DNA from 3 places in the Cohnella boryungensis genome. Region 2 is predicted to be linked to each of the others. Evidence: riboswitches for the same ligand, from Rfam matches in the RefSeq annotation. Region 2 holds a riboswitch; each other region holds the start of a gene.

Region 1 (4,407 bases), on a different contig from region 2:
CGTAACCGTCGTAAACAAGGTCGACTGCGCAATCCCGAACCGGACTTCCTTGCCCTCCATGCTTCCTTGCGAAGCGTCTATTCCGAGCGCGTTCAACGCCGGATTTCCCCGCAATTCAGACGTGTATACAATCGAGAGGAAGGCAACGAACAAGATGAGCATCGAGCTGAAGATGACCCATCCCTGCTTTTGATTTCGCGCAAATCGACCGAACGTATAGGTTAGTGCGGCCGGAATGCACCACATGGACAGCATTTCGAGCACATTCGTCAGCGGACTAGGATTTTCAAATGGGTGCGCTGAATTGACGCCCATAAACCCACCGCCGTTCGTACCCAAATGCTTGATCGATACCAGAGAAGCCACAGGACCGATCGCGATCTGCTGTGTCCCGCCTTCAATTGTTGTCGCCTCGACAGCAGCATTCAGCGTTTGCGGCACTTTCAAGCCAACCAGAGCCAGCGTCACCAGGATCGCCATCGGGATAAGCAGGCGAGTGTGCGTTTTAACGAAATCAGTGAAGAAGTTGCCAAGCGTCTTTCCTTTGCCGGTCAAACCGCGAATGAACGCGATCGCTACGACGATGCCGGTTGCCGCCGATGTGAACATCATCATCATAATGACAGCCATTTGCGAGAAGTAAGAAAGTCCCGTTTCGCCGCTATAATGCTGCAGGTTCGTATTCGTCATAAAACTAATGACCGTATTAAAAGAAAGCGACGGCTCCATGTTATCGATGCCGTTCGGATTGAAGGGCAACCCTTTCTGGACGCGTAAAATCAAATAACTGAGCGCCACCAATACAACATTGGTCAATATCAAACTGAACGCGTACCGTTTCCAGCTCATATCGGCACGATTTTTCAAACCGGTCAGCGCATAGATCAGCTTTTCCAGAGGACCGAATACTTTGTCCGTACGGTTGGGCTGATTGGAAAACACATGGAATATATAGGTCCCCAAAGGTTTGACCAACAAGACTAAAATCAGAATGACCGCCGCCAGCTGCAAAATGGCCATTTTATGCCCTCCTCAAGCCTATCGTTATCGACTCGTTTAAAACTTTTCCGGATTCAACAAGGCAATCACCAGATAGCCAAATAGTAAAACTGCAACAACCGTTACAATAATCATGTGCGGTCTCCCTCCGCTTCCTGCGCAACCGTTCCGCACCAAGCCACAAATAAGCCGCACAATCCGAAGGCGCTGGCTAGAATCAGTACCATTGCGACATCCAGCATGATGAATCAACCCTCCCATGGGACATTCCCCTTACGAATTCGATCTTCACACGTCGAGCAAAAACGAAACATCATCGCTCCGGCTATGAATGACGTAGTTGGCGCCGAGTCCTTTGTAGACGAGCCTTGGATTATCGCTTCCCGTGATCACATAGATCGGCTTCCCTGTCCACGAACGGCAAATTTGAAGATATCGGCAAATCAAGGGCAAGCTTCTTTCGAACAGAAATACCTTGCCTACCGGCAGATCCGGAATGGTCCAGGTTTGCCGCAGCACCGTATCGACCATAATGATGCTTTTCACGCCCAATACTTCCAATCTCGACCTCTCCGCTTGATGATTTGCGATCGCCGCATAGGGAATATCCTTAATTTGCAGCGCTTTGATAAACTGCTCCCCTATTTTGTTGGGAGCGGAGACGAGTATGAATTCATCTTGGGCTTGCATAACGATTCGCCTCCATTCGGTTAGGCAACAAAAAAAGAAGCCTTGGAAAAGAGGACTCTTCCGCGGCTTCCCGATCATGACTCAGCTGTCCTGACCGACTCGCGACAATCGTTGCCTCTTCGTACGCTTGCGAGGTTAGCTGACGGATTCGGGCGCGAGAGTCGCCCTACCCCCGGCACCGAATGTGCCGGGCGATTCACCCCGTGAAGCCATGATCCGGCTTCTGTTGGTTCCCCCGCTCCTTGACATGCAAGGACTCAGCGTTCTAGATATTAGATATTCAGCTCCGGTTCCAGACCGCCGCCCGGAGGGTAACTACGCTTCTTCCTCTCCTTGAATCAACTTCCTTCCGCAGAACGGTTCACCTGACAGGCAGACAAATTCGGGCGGTGAGAGGCGCCGCAGCTTCGTTTCATCCTAAGCGCGCGAAGCATTTGTCCCTGACCTTTCCGCACGGCTTGCTCTCACACAAGCTTCGGATCGTCTTATAGCCGCCGATGTCGTCCCAACTCCTACCTGAATCGAATCGCGGGTTCAATTCATGGTTTGTATCTTACTTCTGGAAAAGGTGCCTGTAAAACTATGCAAGCCAGATTTTCATTGAAATACGGGGGAATTTAACCTTTTCCGATAATTTACGAATAATAATCATTCATTTTCTTTTGAATTCTGGTTAATTCGGAACTTATCATGATTTTTATGTGATTTTTACACCTCTTGATGGTTTCTTTTCTCTCTTTTTTGTATTACCCTTTAGCTATAAGAAGTGTCGAAAACTTGGATCAACGGGAAGAATGCCTATGCTACATTTGAAATCCTTATGGACAACATGGAAGCCTTATATAGTTACTGCGCTGCTTGTCATTGGCATGACAGCGGCCATGCATCCGATTCGCCTGGCTTTGGATGTCGTCAATATCGCGCTGCTCTTTTTATTTCCAGTGCTTTTAAGCGCTGTCTCGTGGGGGCTGCGTCCTGCGCTCTACGCAGCAACGCTGGGGGCGCTGGCGTTCGATTTCTTCTTCGTCTCACCTCTCTTGAGTTTTACCGTGGCGGATCTGCGTTACTTGATCTCGTTCGGCGTCTACTTGGCCGTTGCCGCATTAACAGCCAGCTTGGCAGCAAAGCTAAAGCGGCAATTGCTCTATTCCAGACAGAGGGAAGCCCATTCGGCGGCTCTTTATGAGATCAGCCGCCAGATGAGCGATATGACGGATATCCATTCCTTATTGGCCAATGTCTCCGCGCAAGCTTCCCGAATTATCGGTACGGACATCGCCATTTACTTGTCAGATCATCGGAATCGTCTGGTACTCACTCATCGTTCTTCTGTTCAAAGCGATTGGGGACAGGGTGAGACGGAGAAAGCTACGGCGAAGCTGGCGTTCGATCACGGCGAAGCCGTCGGATACGGAACTTCCGCCCTGAGAGACTCTCCGGGCTATTACCATCCGTTGCGAACCGAAGATCGCGTGCATGGGGTGCTGGCCCTCAATCTGAAAGAACGGAAGCGCGAGTTCACGGCTGAGCAGCAGCGGATGCTGGAAGCGCTCTGCGACTTGGCCGCCAGCGCCATTGATCGCGTGAGGCTGGCGGAAGAAGCCAAAATCGCGCACTTGACGGCCGAATCGGAACGGCTGCGCGCTGCGATTCTGGATTCGGTTTCCCATGAGCTGCGCACCCCATTGGCAGCGATTATCGGCTCGGCAACCAGTCTGATCGATGGCGACCATCTCTTCACATCCGAAGATCGAATGGTGCTGCTCACAACCATCCGGGACGGCGCCCTCCGAATGAATAGGCTTGTCGTGAATCTGCTTAGCATGGTGCAGCTCGAAAGCGGAATGCTGCGCCTGCGGAAACATTGGTGCGATGTAGAAGATCTGATCGGGGTAGCGATAGCGCAAGTCAAGGACTTTCGCCAGTATCGGAAGCTGAGCGTGCAGTTGCCGGAAAACGTCCCGATGGTGCTGGGCGATGAAGTGCTGCTGGAGCAGGTGCTGGTTAATGTCATCAGCAATGCGATCAAATACAGCCCGGATGGCAGCGACATCTGCATCGCGGTGTCCGATAAAGAAAACAATTTGATAATCGAGGTCGCCGATCAAGGCGTCGGGCTTGAGCACGACGAGTACACGCGCATTTTCGAAAAATTTTACCGTGCGCAAACAACCCGTCAAGTGACGGGCACGGGACTGGGATTGGCGATTTGCAAAGGCATTGTGGAGCTTCATAGCGGCCAGATCACGGGAAAGCGCAACGACCCTCGGGGAACGGTTATTTCGATTACACTTCCCCTGAATCCGCAAACCAAAGCAAACGTGGAGGACGACGAGGATGAATGAGCCAAGAGCAAATATATTGATTGTCGACGACGAGCCGCAAATCCGCAAAATTCTGAAGATGACCTTACAGGCTCATCATTATATCGTTCATGAGGCAGAGACAGGCGAGGAAGGCTTGCAGCAGGCTTCCCGGATGTGCCCCAATTTGATCATACTCGATCTGGGATTGCCGGATATATCAGGAATGGAGGTGTTAGGCCGTATGCGGAGCTGGTCGAGCGTACCAGTCATCGTCTTAACGGCCAAAGACAGGGAGGAAGACAAGATTGCGGCTTTGGACTGCGGCGCCGACGATTACGTGACGAAGCCGTTCGGCATGGGGGAACTGGTTGCTCGGGTTCGCGTAGCCTTGCGACATGCTGCTCCGCCGGCC
Region 2 (4,407 bases):
GTACCGGACAGACTTTGCCCCGTTCCGCCTCCCGCATGCATTAGAACAACCGATCCCGGCTTGACCGAGCGGGTTACGTTGCGGAATATTCGGCCGGCCCCCAGTTGACGCCAGTCGGACGAATCCACGTTCCAGTTCACAACCGTATAACCGCGCCTCTTGGCCCACTCCAGCTGCCTCGGAACGATTTCCCCGTATGGCGGGCGAATAAGTCTCGGCCTGAAGCCCACGATGCCTGCGATCTCTTGCTCCGCCCGGGAAATCTGCTCCTTCATCTTCTCCAGGGACAGCTTGGAAAAGTCCGGATGGCTGTAGGAATGGTTGCCGATGTTGTGCCCCTCTCGATGAATCCGCCTCACCAGCCCCGGATGCTTGCCCGCACGGGTTCCCACCACGAAGAAGGTCGCTCGCACCCTCTTCGCCTTCAGGATGTCCAGCACCTGAGGCGTAAACCGGGGGTCGGGAACGTCATCGAATGTCAACGCCACCTTGCGCGACTTTCCCGATGCCGACAGCACGAATACGCCCTCATACCGGCGCTCCATCTCGCTCCAGCTGATCCCGGAGGGCTTCGCGCTAGCGGCCCCTGCGGCGAAGCATTGGCTCCACAAAACCAAAAGGGCGACAGCTCTCGCTATCCCCCTTGCCGTTTGTCCAAGGCGCGACCTGGTCATCGCCATACCTCCCCCATACCGCTCGTCTTACCGTTAGCCTGAGCGATTGGGATTGATTTCATTCACACCGCGTTGATCGATTCCTGGAACTGCTCGATCTGATCGTTCGTACCGATGACGACCATTACGTCTTCCGTCGCCAGCACATCCTTGGCTGCGGGAGCGATAATAATTCCCTTCGGCTTGTTGATCGCCACGATGCTGCACCCGAAGCGCCCCCGGGGATTGACATCGTCCAGCGATTTGCCCGACCAGCATTGGGGAACCGCTAGCTCTGCAATCGTATATTGCTTGGACAGCTCGATGTAATCAAGCAGGTTCGGGGAGACGAGCTGATGCGCCACGCGCACGCCCATATCCCGCTCGGGGTAGATGATTCGGTCCACTCCCATTCTTTCCAGCACGCGGCCGTGCAGATCGGATACCGCCTTGGCGACGACCTTCTTGACGCCCAACTCCTTCAGCAGGATCGTGGCCAGAATGCTCGCCTGGATATCGTCGCCGATCGCGACGACGCCGCAGTCGAAGTTACGGGCGCCGACGGATCGCAGAACCTCTTCCTCCGTCGCGTCCGCCAGCACCGTATGCGTCAGCACGCCGGAAAGCTCCTGCACCTTTTCTTCGTCGCGATCGACGCCCAGCACCTCATATCCAAGCTTAATGAGCTCCCGCCCCAGACTGGAGCCGAACCTCCCAAGACCAATGATGACGAATTGATTCATTTTCATCTCTTTCTCCGTCCCCTACCCGATGATGATCTTGCCTTCCGCATGCCGGTAAAGCGGCCTGCCCGCCTTCGGGCCCAATGCATAGGTGAGCGTCAGCGGTCCTAGTCGCCCGATAAACATCAGAAAAATGATCGTCAATTTGCCGGCCGTCGTCAAATCTCCCGTAAGCCCCATTGACAAGCCGACCGTTCCGAAGGCGGACGTCGCTTCGAACAGGATTTTCAGAAAGCTGGCATCCTCCGTCGTCGCCAGTATCATCGTGCCGAGCATGACGATTCCGATACAGAACAGCGTAACCGTGACCGCTTTGTACACCCGCTCCTGCGCAAGCCGCAGACGGAACAGAACGACGTCCTCCTTGCCGCGAATCATGGCCAGCACCGCTCCCACCAGCACCGCGAACGTCGTTGTCTTGATGCCGCCCCCCGTAGAGCCCGGAGAAGCGCCGATAAACATCAGAATGATAATGAAAAATTGGGTCGCCTGGCGAAATTCCGAGATGTCCACCGTAGTTACCCCGCCCGACCGGGTCGTTACGGATTGAAACAGCGCGACGAGGAGCTTGTGCCCGAAATTGTCGCCCCCGATCGACTTGGTATTCGTGAATTCAAAGATGAAAATAATAAGCGTCCCGATCAGGATCAAGGCACCGGATACGGTAAGCACCACCTTTGTATGAAGCGAGAACTTTCTTTTGTGCCGCAGATCGAACAAATCGGCCAGCACGATAAAGCCGAAGCCTCCGAGAATGATCAATACCATCGAGACAACGTTCATGAACAAATCGGTGGAATAGCTGGAGAAGCTGCTAAAATCTCCCGACAGGTCGAAGCCCGCGTTGTTGAATATCGAGATCGAATGAAACACCCCATGATAGATCGCTTGGCCCAGCGGCATATCGATCGCAAACCGCGCGCTAAACAGCAAGGCCCCGACCGTCTCCAGCGCCAATGCGTAGAGAATGACCTTGCGCACCAGACGGACAAGTCCTTCAATGCTGCCCTGATTGAGCGATTCCTGAAGGATCAGCCTTTCCTTCAAGGAAATTCTCCTTCTCAGAATCAAGGCAAACAGCGTCGCCATCGTCATGAAGCCGATTCCGCCGATCTGGATCAGCATCAGAATGACCCAGTGCCCGAACGTGGAGAAGTGCGAACCGGTATCGAACAGCACCAGTCCGGTCACACACGTCGCGGAGGTCGCCGTAAACAAGGCGTCCACGAACGACAGCGGCTCGCGGTCAACGGTCGAGAGCGGCAATCGCAGCAGCACCGCCCCGAGGAAGATAATGAAGGAGAAGCCCAGCAGCAAGGTTCTGGGAGGCGAAGCGTTAATCCATTTCAAGGCCTTTTTATACACGGTACCACCCTCAAATTCCCGTTTTCGCAAGCTTTGGCGCAACAAAAAAGCACTGGAACCCCAGTGCTTGTAATTTCGCACACGATTCCTGTTCGGATATAGCCTACGAGGTTAGCTGTCGGGTTCGGGCTCGAACAGGCTGCCCTATCCATCGCAACGATCGCGCGAAGTGGAATTCACCCCTGGATTTTCGAATACAATGTAACTTGTACAAGAAATCCGTTGGTTCCCCCATTTTCTGCATCAGAAATTCGGCTATTCAAGTTGGAAAAATGACGTACCTACGCATTATAGTCTTTACTTTCAAGGCGGACAACATCAAAAAGGGGGCAAACCGACTCGTTTGAACGATTATTGGAGAGGCTTTCCGCATGTTCTGGCACCGGGCTGTCATTATCGTTCCTTTTGCTTTCATTTTCGTTGAAAATGCGAGATACTTAATGAAAAATCAGGCTTGCGGCTAGATTAAGCGGGCTGTAACCGTTTTTTTGAGCTTTTTCCGCCTAAGGAGTGAAGACTGTTGAACCCTCAAGATCGCATGAACCTCGATAAACGATGGGTATGGGCCGCCGCGGTCGGACTGGTGATTTTCCTGTTCATTCAAGTATTCCCGATAACGGGTCAATTGTTTGCCGTCTCTTCCTCCAGCGTGCTGACGCGCGCGGAAGCCAAGCAGCAAGCCTTAAAGCTCGCCGGCGATAACTTCGGCCTCCGGCCGGACGAAATCGACTCTACGACAGTCACCCACATGACCGATAGCAAAACGACCGGCTATTTCTCGAAGAACAAGCTATTAAACGTGTATGACAAGCAGTGGGCCGATTTCGCGCCTACCGACGTCTACGCGATCAAGGTCTATGCTCGCGGCCTGGAAGGGGCCTTGGTCCTCTCCATCGATATGGAAAACGGTCGCCTCGTTTCCTGGCAGCACCTTGTCGCCGGCTCCGTTTCCGCCAAACCGCAGAGTTCGGAAGTAAGCGAGCTTACGGAATCCCGTGCTTCCCGGGCGCTGAATTATGCGGCCATGTGGAGCATCGACACTGAGCGCTGGGAATGGAGCGGCGTTGCATCCGCAAGTAACGTTTTCGAATTTGTTTCCCGTCAGTCGCCCATCGGAGAAGCCCAGCTGCGGCTGAGAATCGCTGTGCCGGAAGGCTACGAGCCATCCAGCTCGGCGAAGCCGTCGTGGCAGGGCGGTTCGGTGACCTATAGCGTGGATTTGCCCGCATCCTTCAACGAATACATGAAGCAGCAGCAAAAGTGGGCCTCCCTCCTTTCCGCCTTCGGCTTCATTTTGCCGCAAGTGCTGATGATGATTCTTGCCATCATCTACGCCGGCACGCTTGGCGGTCTTACCTCGTACCGCAGGGGGATCTTTTTGGCAGGTATCTATTTCGCGCTATACGCGAGTCTGACGTTTAACATGATTCCCGGCCTTAGGGCGGAAACATGGGAATCGGGTATTCGCATCGGAGATCAGGTCAATCTGGTCTTTAGACTCGTGACGTTCGGGGTAATGGCTTTATTCACGTATTTCTCCGCCGTAGGCGGAGACGGGCTGTGGAAATCGATGGGGCACACCTTGTGGCCGAGATGGCAGGAACGCGGTTATGGCGCGGCCGTGCTGAGGAGCATGAAGGAGGGCT
Region 3 (4,407 bases), on a different contig from region 2:
GCGGGGAAGGCCGAGGAATTCCGTAAAAACCTGTGGTTGACCAACATTCAAGCACTGGGCAAATCCCGTTAATGCGGTTGGCTACGGTTTGATTCGTCAAAGAATAAACGCTCTTGCCCGGAATGCGGGCGAGAGCGTTTGTTATGAACGGCGAATATGATAGACGCACTTGCGATCTCCGCTGGCCAAGCAGTCCGAACGGCTGACCGTCGCTCCAAGCAACGATTCGAACAGCTTCAGCTCGCAGGCGCAAGCCTGATTGTATTTGTTGGCGACCTGAGCAATCGGACAATTATACTCGGTCAGGACATAAGCGTCGTCGGACGTTTTCTCCCAGGTCGTCATATAGCCGTTGTCATTTTGAATGTCGGACAGAGCCGCAACCTTGTGCTCCAGCTCGGAGTCGGCCATCTTCCCGGCGTACCGCTTGTACAAGGTTTCCTTGCGCTTCTCGAAGAGAAGATTGACCATCGATTGTCCGGCTTCGTCTTCCAGCTCCGCGAGAAGATCCAATGCAACGGCATGATAGTTTTTCGGGAAATACTCCTCGGCTTGGGCGGCCAGCCGATATACGGCGGCCGGGCGGCCCATCGGAAGCCGGACCGTCGTCGATTCGATCAAGCTGTCGCGTTCGAGATTGGCGATATGCCGCCTTACGGCCATGCCTGTAATGCCCAGTTGATCGGTAATCTCCTTCGCCGTCAGTTCCCCGGAGGTTTTCAGCATTTGCATAATCCTGTTGCGCGTGGACAAATCCAGATCGTCTTTCAAGACATAACCTCCCGGGAATAGACTTTGTCCGCTACAGGACAGAGCCTGCAACGGCGAGATCGTGAGCTTCGCATTCCGCCGAGCAGTAACCTCGATGTTCGGTTTCGCAGGCCTCGCAGCACAAATGCTGCAGATGGCAAGTATCGTCCGCGCAGTTCAGGTAGCGGTCCGTCTTGGCGCCGCAGTGATGGCATTCGCCGACGAGGATGTGCTCATCTGTAAGGTTGATGCGTACGGAAACTCGCTCGTCGAAAACGTAGCAGTTGCCGTCGAAGCCTCTGCCTTGCACCTCGGGATCCTGACCGTACGTCACGATGCCTCCGTCCAGCTGGTAAACCTCGTTAAACCCTTCGTTCTTCAGCACGGCGGTCAGCATCTCGCAGCGGATTCCTCCGGTGCAATACGTCAGAATCGGCTTGTCCCGGTGCTCGGTCAGATGATTGCGAATCCATTCCGGGAATTCGCGGAATGTCTCCAGATCCGGCTTGATCGCGTTGCGAAAGTGGCCGAGATCGTATTCATAGTTGCTCCGTCCGTCGAGAATGAGGACGTCGTCCTGCTGCATTTTTTCGTAGAAGGCTTTCGGGCTCAGCCGGTCTCCGCCGTCCGTGTTCGGATCGAGCTTCTTGTCGTAGCGAAGCGTCACCAGCTCTTTCTTGTGTCGAACGAACATTTTGGAGAACGCGTGGCCCTCCGCTTCATCGATCTTGAACAGCAGATCGGAGAAGAGGGGGTGGGCATGCATCGCGGCCATATAGGCATCCGTCTGTTCGATTGTGCCGGACAGCGTTCCGTTGATGCCTTCGTCGGCGATCAGAATGCGTCCCCGGATGTCCAGAGCCTTGCAGTATTGCAAATGCTCGGCGGCCAGCTCCGCAGCGTTCGGAATCGAGACATATTTATAGAACAGCAAAATGCGATAGGGAGTCGTCATGTCGAAATTAACACCTTTCTTGATAGGTAATGAGCCTAACCGATATTTCATTATCGTAGCGGTTCCCCTCAACATAGTCAACATATCTGTTTAATATGTTTGGAAATTCCGAAGAAAGGTTTGACATTTCGACGGCTGCCGCATACTATAGAAGTAGCTTAATTTCCGTCCTTCAGGGATGGAAAGCGGGGGAACCAGTCTTCAGGGGCGAATCGTTCGTCAGAGCGTAGGGTACCATCTACCCGAGTCCGTCAGCTAACCTCGTCAGCAGAGATGGGTCTGAGTCTTCGACATTTTACTTTTCCTTTCGGACCCTTTTATGGGGTCTTTTTGCGTTCTTTGGAGACCCTTTATCGCTCAAGCGTAGGCTTGCGGCGATCGGGTCTTTTTTGCGTAATTTCATATCCAGGAGGTGTGCGCGATGCATCAAGCGGAATCGGCCAGAACGACTTACGAGCAATTGATGGAACAAACGAAGCTGATCTTGCAGCGGAAATCGGAGCCGTCTGAGCACTCCCCGACCGAGGACGATTACGCCGTGCTTCATTTGACCGTTGAAGCGAGCGGAGCCGGAGTGCGAGGGGAGGATCTGGCGCTGGCTCAGCTTGGCGTCGTTCGTTTCGTCACGGTGATGACGCAGATCGTGTCGGGCTGGGGAGGCAAGCTGATCGAAGCGAGCCAACACTCCTACACGGCAATCTTCCCGATGTCGGTGCCCGATGCGGCCAGTCGCTGCTGTCTTTGCGGGATTCAAATCTTGAATGCGATCGATACGGCCATCAACCCCTCGTTCACGGAGGAAGGCCTCGATCTTGCGCTGCAGGGCGGCGTCGGCATCAGCATGGGGGCCGTTTTCGGCTTCGAGACGGGACTGAACCTGCCTGCCGACAGTCTGTATTATGGAGAAGCGATGGGCAACGCCGTCGAATACGCCAACATGGCTTACGGCTATGTCATCGTCGATAAGGTCGTCAAGGAGCATTTCGAACGCTCCGCGACGGAATTCAAAGCCAGCTTCAAGCCGTATCGCCATCATGAATGGGTCGGCTATCGGTTCGATGTAGGCTAAGGCGTCGGGAGGGGAGCTCCGAAGCGCCTGAGAGTTGCATCAGGCCAGATTATGTGACGGGGAATTGGCGATCCCCGCAACCTATCGATCTGCCGGAAGGATTTCCCGAGCTGCTGGGGAAATCCTTCTTTTTTGCACGGATTGATGGATGAAATGGTGGATATAGGGAATAATTCGCCTATATTCTTTCCGGTCGAGGAAGAGAGGAAGAGGACATTGACGAAGCAATCGCCCCAGCAGCCCAAGGATGAATCGCGCAGAAAATTTCTGAAATACTCGGGCACGGCTCTCGGAGGCGTCGTCGTAGGCGGCGTCATCGGCGGAATAATCGGCACGAACAGGAGCAAGTCCGGACCGGAGGGAGCGGTTCCGCCGGAAGCGACGGAAACGCCCCAGTCTCCGCAAAGCCAGGATTACAATCAAGCGTTGATGTTCTTCTCGCAGGGGCAATTCCAGACGGTCGAGGCGGCAGCGGAGCGCATATTTCCCAAGGATGATAACGGTCCCGGCGCGAAGGAGCTCGGGGTTGCCTTTTTCATCGACCACCAGATGGCCGGCGCTTACGGATTCAACGCCCGGGAGTATATGACCCCGCCGTTCTACAAAGCCGAGGCGACGCAGGGCTATCAGCTGACGTTCAAAAGAAGAGATCTGCTCGCCCTCGGCCTGGACTCGTTGAACGAGTACAGCCAGGACAAGCACCAGAATACGTTCGCCAAGATTTCCCCCGAGCAGCAGGATGAGGTGCTTACCGCCTTCGAGAAGGACGAGGTGAATTTGAAAGGCGTTCCGGGGTTGGCATTCTTCACGATCTTGCGGAATCTGACCCTGGAAGGCGTCTATGCAGACCCTCTCTACGGCGGCAACAAAAACATGGCCGGCTGGAAGATGCGCAATTATCCCGGCAACCAAATGAGCTATCTCGATCTGATCGAGAAGGAAGAGTTCATCCAGATGGAGCCGCTCAGCCTTCACGACCATCTGCAACTAAGCTAAGGAGGAACCCCGAATGGCGAACAAGCTGCCGAAAGTGCCCGTGGTCATTGTCGGAATGGGTTGGGTAGGCGGTATTATCGCAGCCGAGCTGACCAAGGCCGGGCATCACGTCGTTGGCCTGGAAAGAGGCAAGAGCCGCAGCACCCAGGATTATTATCACGTACACGACGAGCTCAGATATGCATCGCGTTACGAGCTCATGCAGGATTTGTCCAAGGAAACGGTGACATTCCGCAATACGGAAAAAATGAGAGCCCTCCCCATGCGCTCCTACGGCTCCTTCCTTATGGGAGACGGCGTCGGGGGGGCGGGCGTGCACTGGAACGGGCAGTATTATCGGTTTCTGCCGTATGATTTCCAGATACGCACCATGACGGAGGAGCGCTACGGAAAAAACAAAATTCCGAAGGACATGCCGCTTCGCGACTGGGGCATCACCTATGACGAGCTGGAGCCTTACTTCGTCAAGTATGAGCAAATGTCGGGCATCTCGGGACCGCAGGAGCTGCCCGATCATGTCGGGAAGATGTCCAAGCCGTTCGCGACGCCTCCGATGAAGACTTCTCCGGGAATGAAGCTGTTTACGGATGCGGCCACTAAGCTGGGCTACCATCCGTACATTATCCCTTCCGCGAAT

What was found. A riboswitch is a leader RNA that binds a small molecule or an ion and turns the genes downstream of it on or off. The one in region 2 is predicted to bind cyclic di-AMP.
Region 1: linked by a shared signal. The riboswitch ahead of ACFO1S_RS25125 (hypothetical protein) and the one ahead of ACFO1S_RS10660 (TrkH family potassium uptake protein) in region 2 are both predicted to bind cyclic di-AMP.
Region 3: linked by a shared signal. The riboswitch ahead of ACFO1S_RS27510 (hypothetical protein) and the one ahead of ACFO1S_RS10660 (TrkH family potassium uptake protein) in region 2 are both predicted to bind cyclic di-AMP.

What each region holds. Positions count from the first base shown of each region.
Region 1 is NZ_JBHSED010000065.1:307,849-312,255, forward strand. It holds gene kdpA (potassium-transporting ATPase subunit KdpA) at 1-1,020, opposite strand, end outside; gene kdpF (K(+)-transporting ATPase subunit F) at 1,057-1,134, opposite strand; gene ACFO1S_RS25125 (hypothetical protein) at 1,288-1,689, opposite strand; cyclic di-AMP (ydaO/yuaA leader) riboswitch at 1,798-1,962, opposite strand; gene ACFO1S_RS25130 (ATP-binding protein) at 2,490-4,034, shown strand; gene ACFO1S_RS25135 (response regulator) at 4,027-4,407, shown strand, end outside.
Region 2 is NZ_JBHSED010000015.1:211,955-216,361, reverse strand. It holds gene ACFO1S_RS10670 (polysaccharide deacetylase family protein) at 1-674, opposite strand, end outside; gene ACFO1S_RS10665 (potassium channel family protein) at 737-1,402, opposite strand; gene ACFO1S_RS10660 (TrkH family potassium uptake protein) at 1,418-2,761, opposite strand; cyclic di-AMP (ydaO/yuaA leader) riboswitch at 2,846-3,028, opposite strand; gene ACFO1S_RS10655 (CPBP family intramembrane glutamic endopeptidase) at 3,282-4,407, shown strand, end outside.
Region 3 is NZ_JBHSED010000074.1:26,948-31,354, reverse strand. It holds gene ACFO1S_RS27525 (hypothetical protein) at 1-72, shown strand, start outside; gene ACFO1S_RS27520 (helix-turn-helix transcriptional regulator) at 142-771, opposite strand; gene trhO (oxygen-dependent tRNA uridine(34) hydroxylase TrhO) at 803-1,705, opposite strand; cyclic di-AMP (ydaO/yuaA leader) riboswitch at 1,851-1,990, shown strand; gene ACFO1S_RS27510 (hypothetical protein) at 2,127-2,774, shown strand; gene ACFO1S_RS27505 (gluconate 2-dehydrogenase subunit 3 family protein) at 2,991-3,770, shown strand; gene ACFO1S_RS27500 (GMC family oxidoreductase) at 3,784-4,407, shown strand, end outside.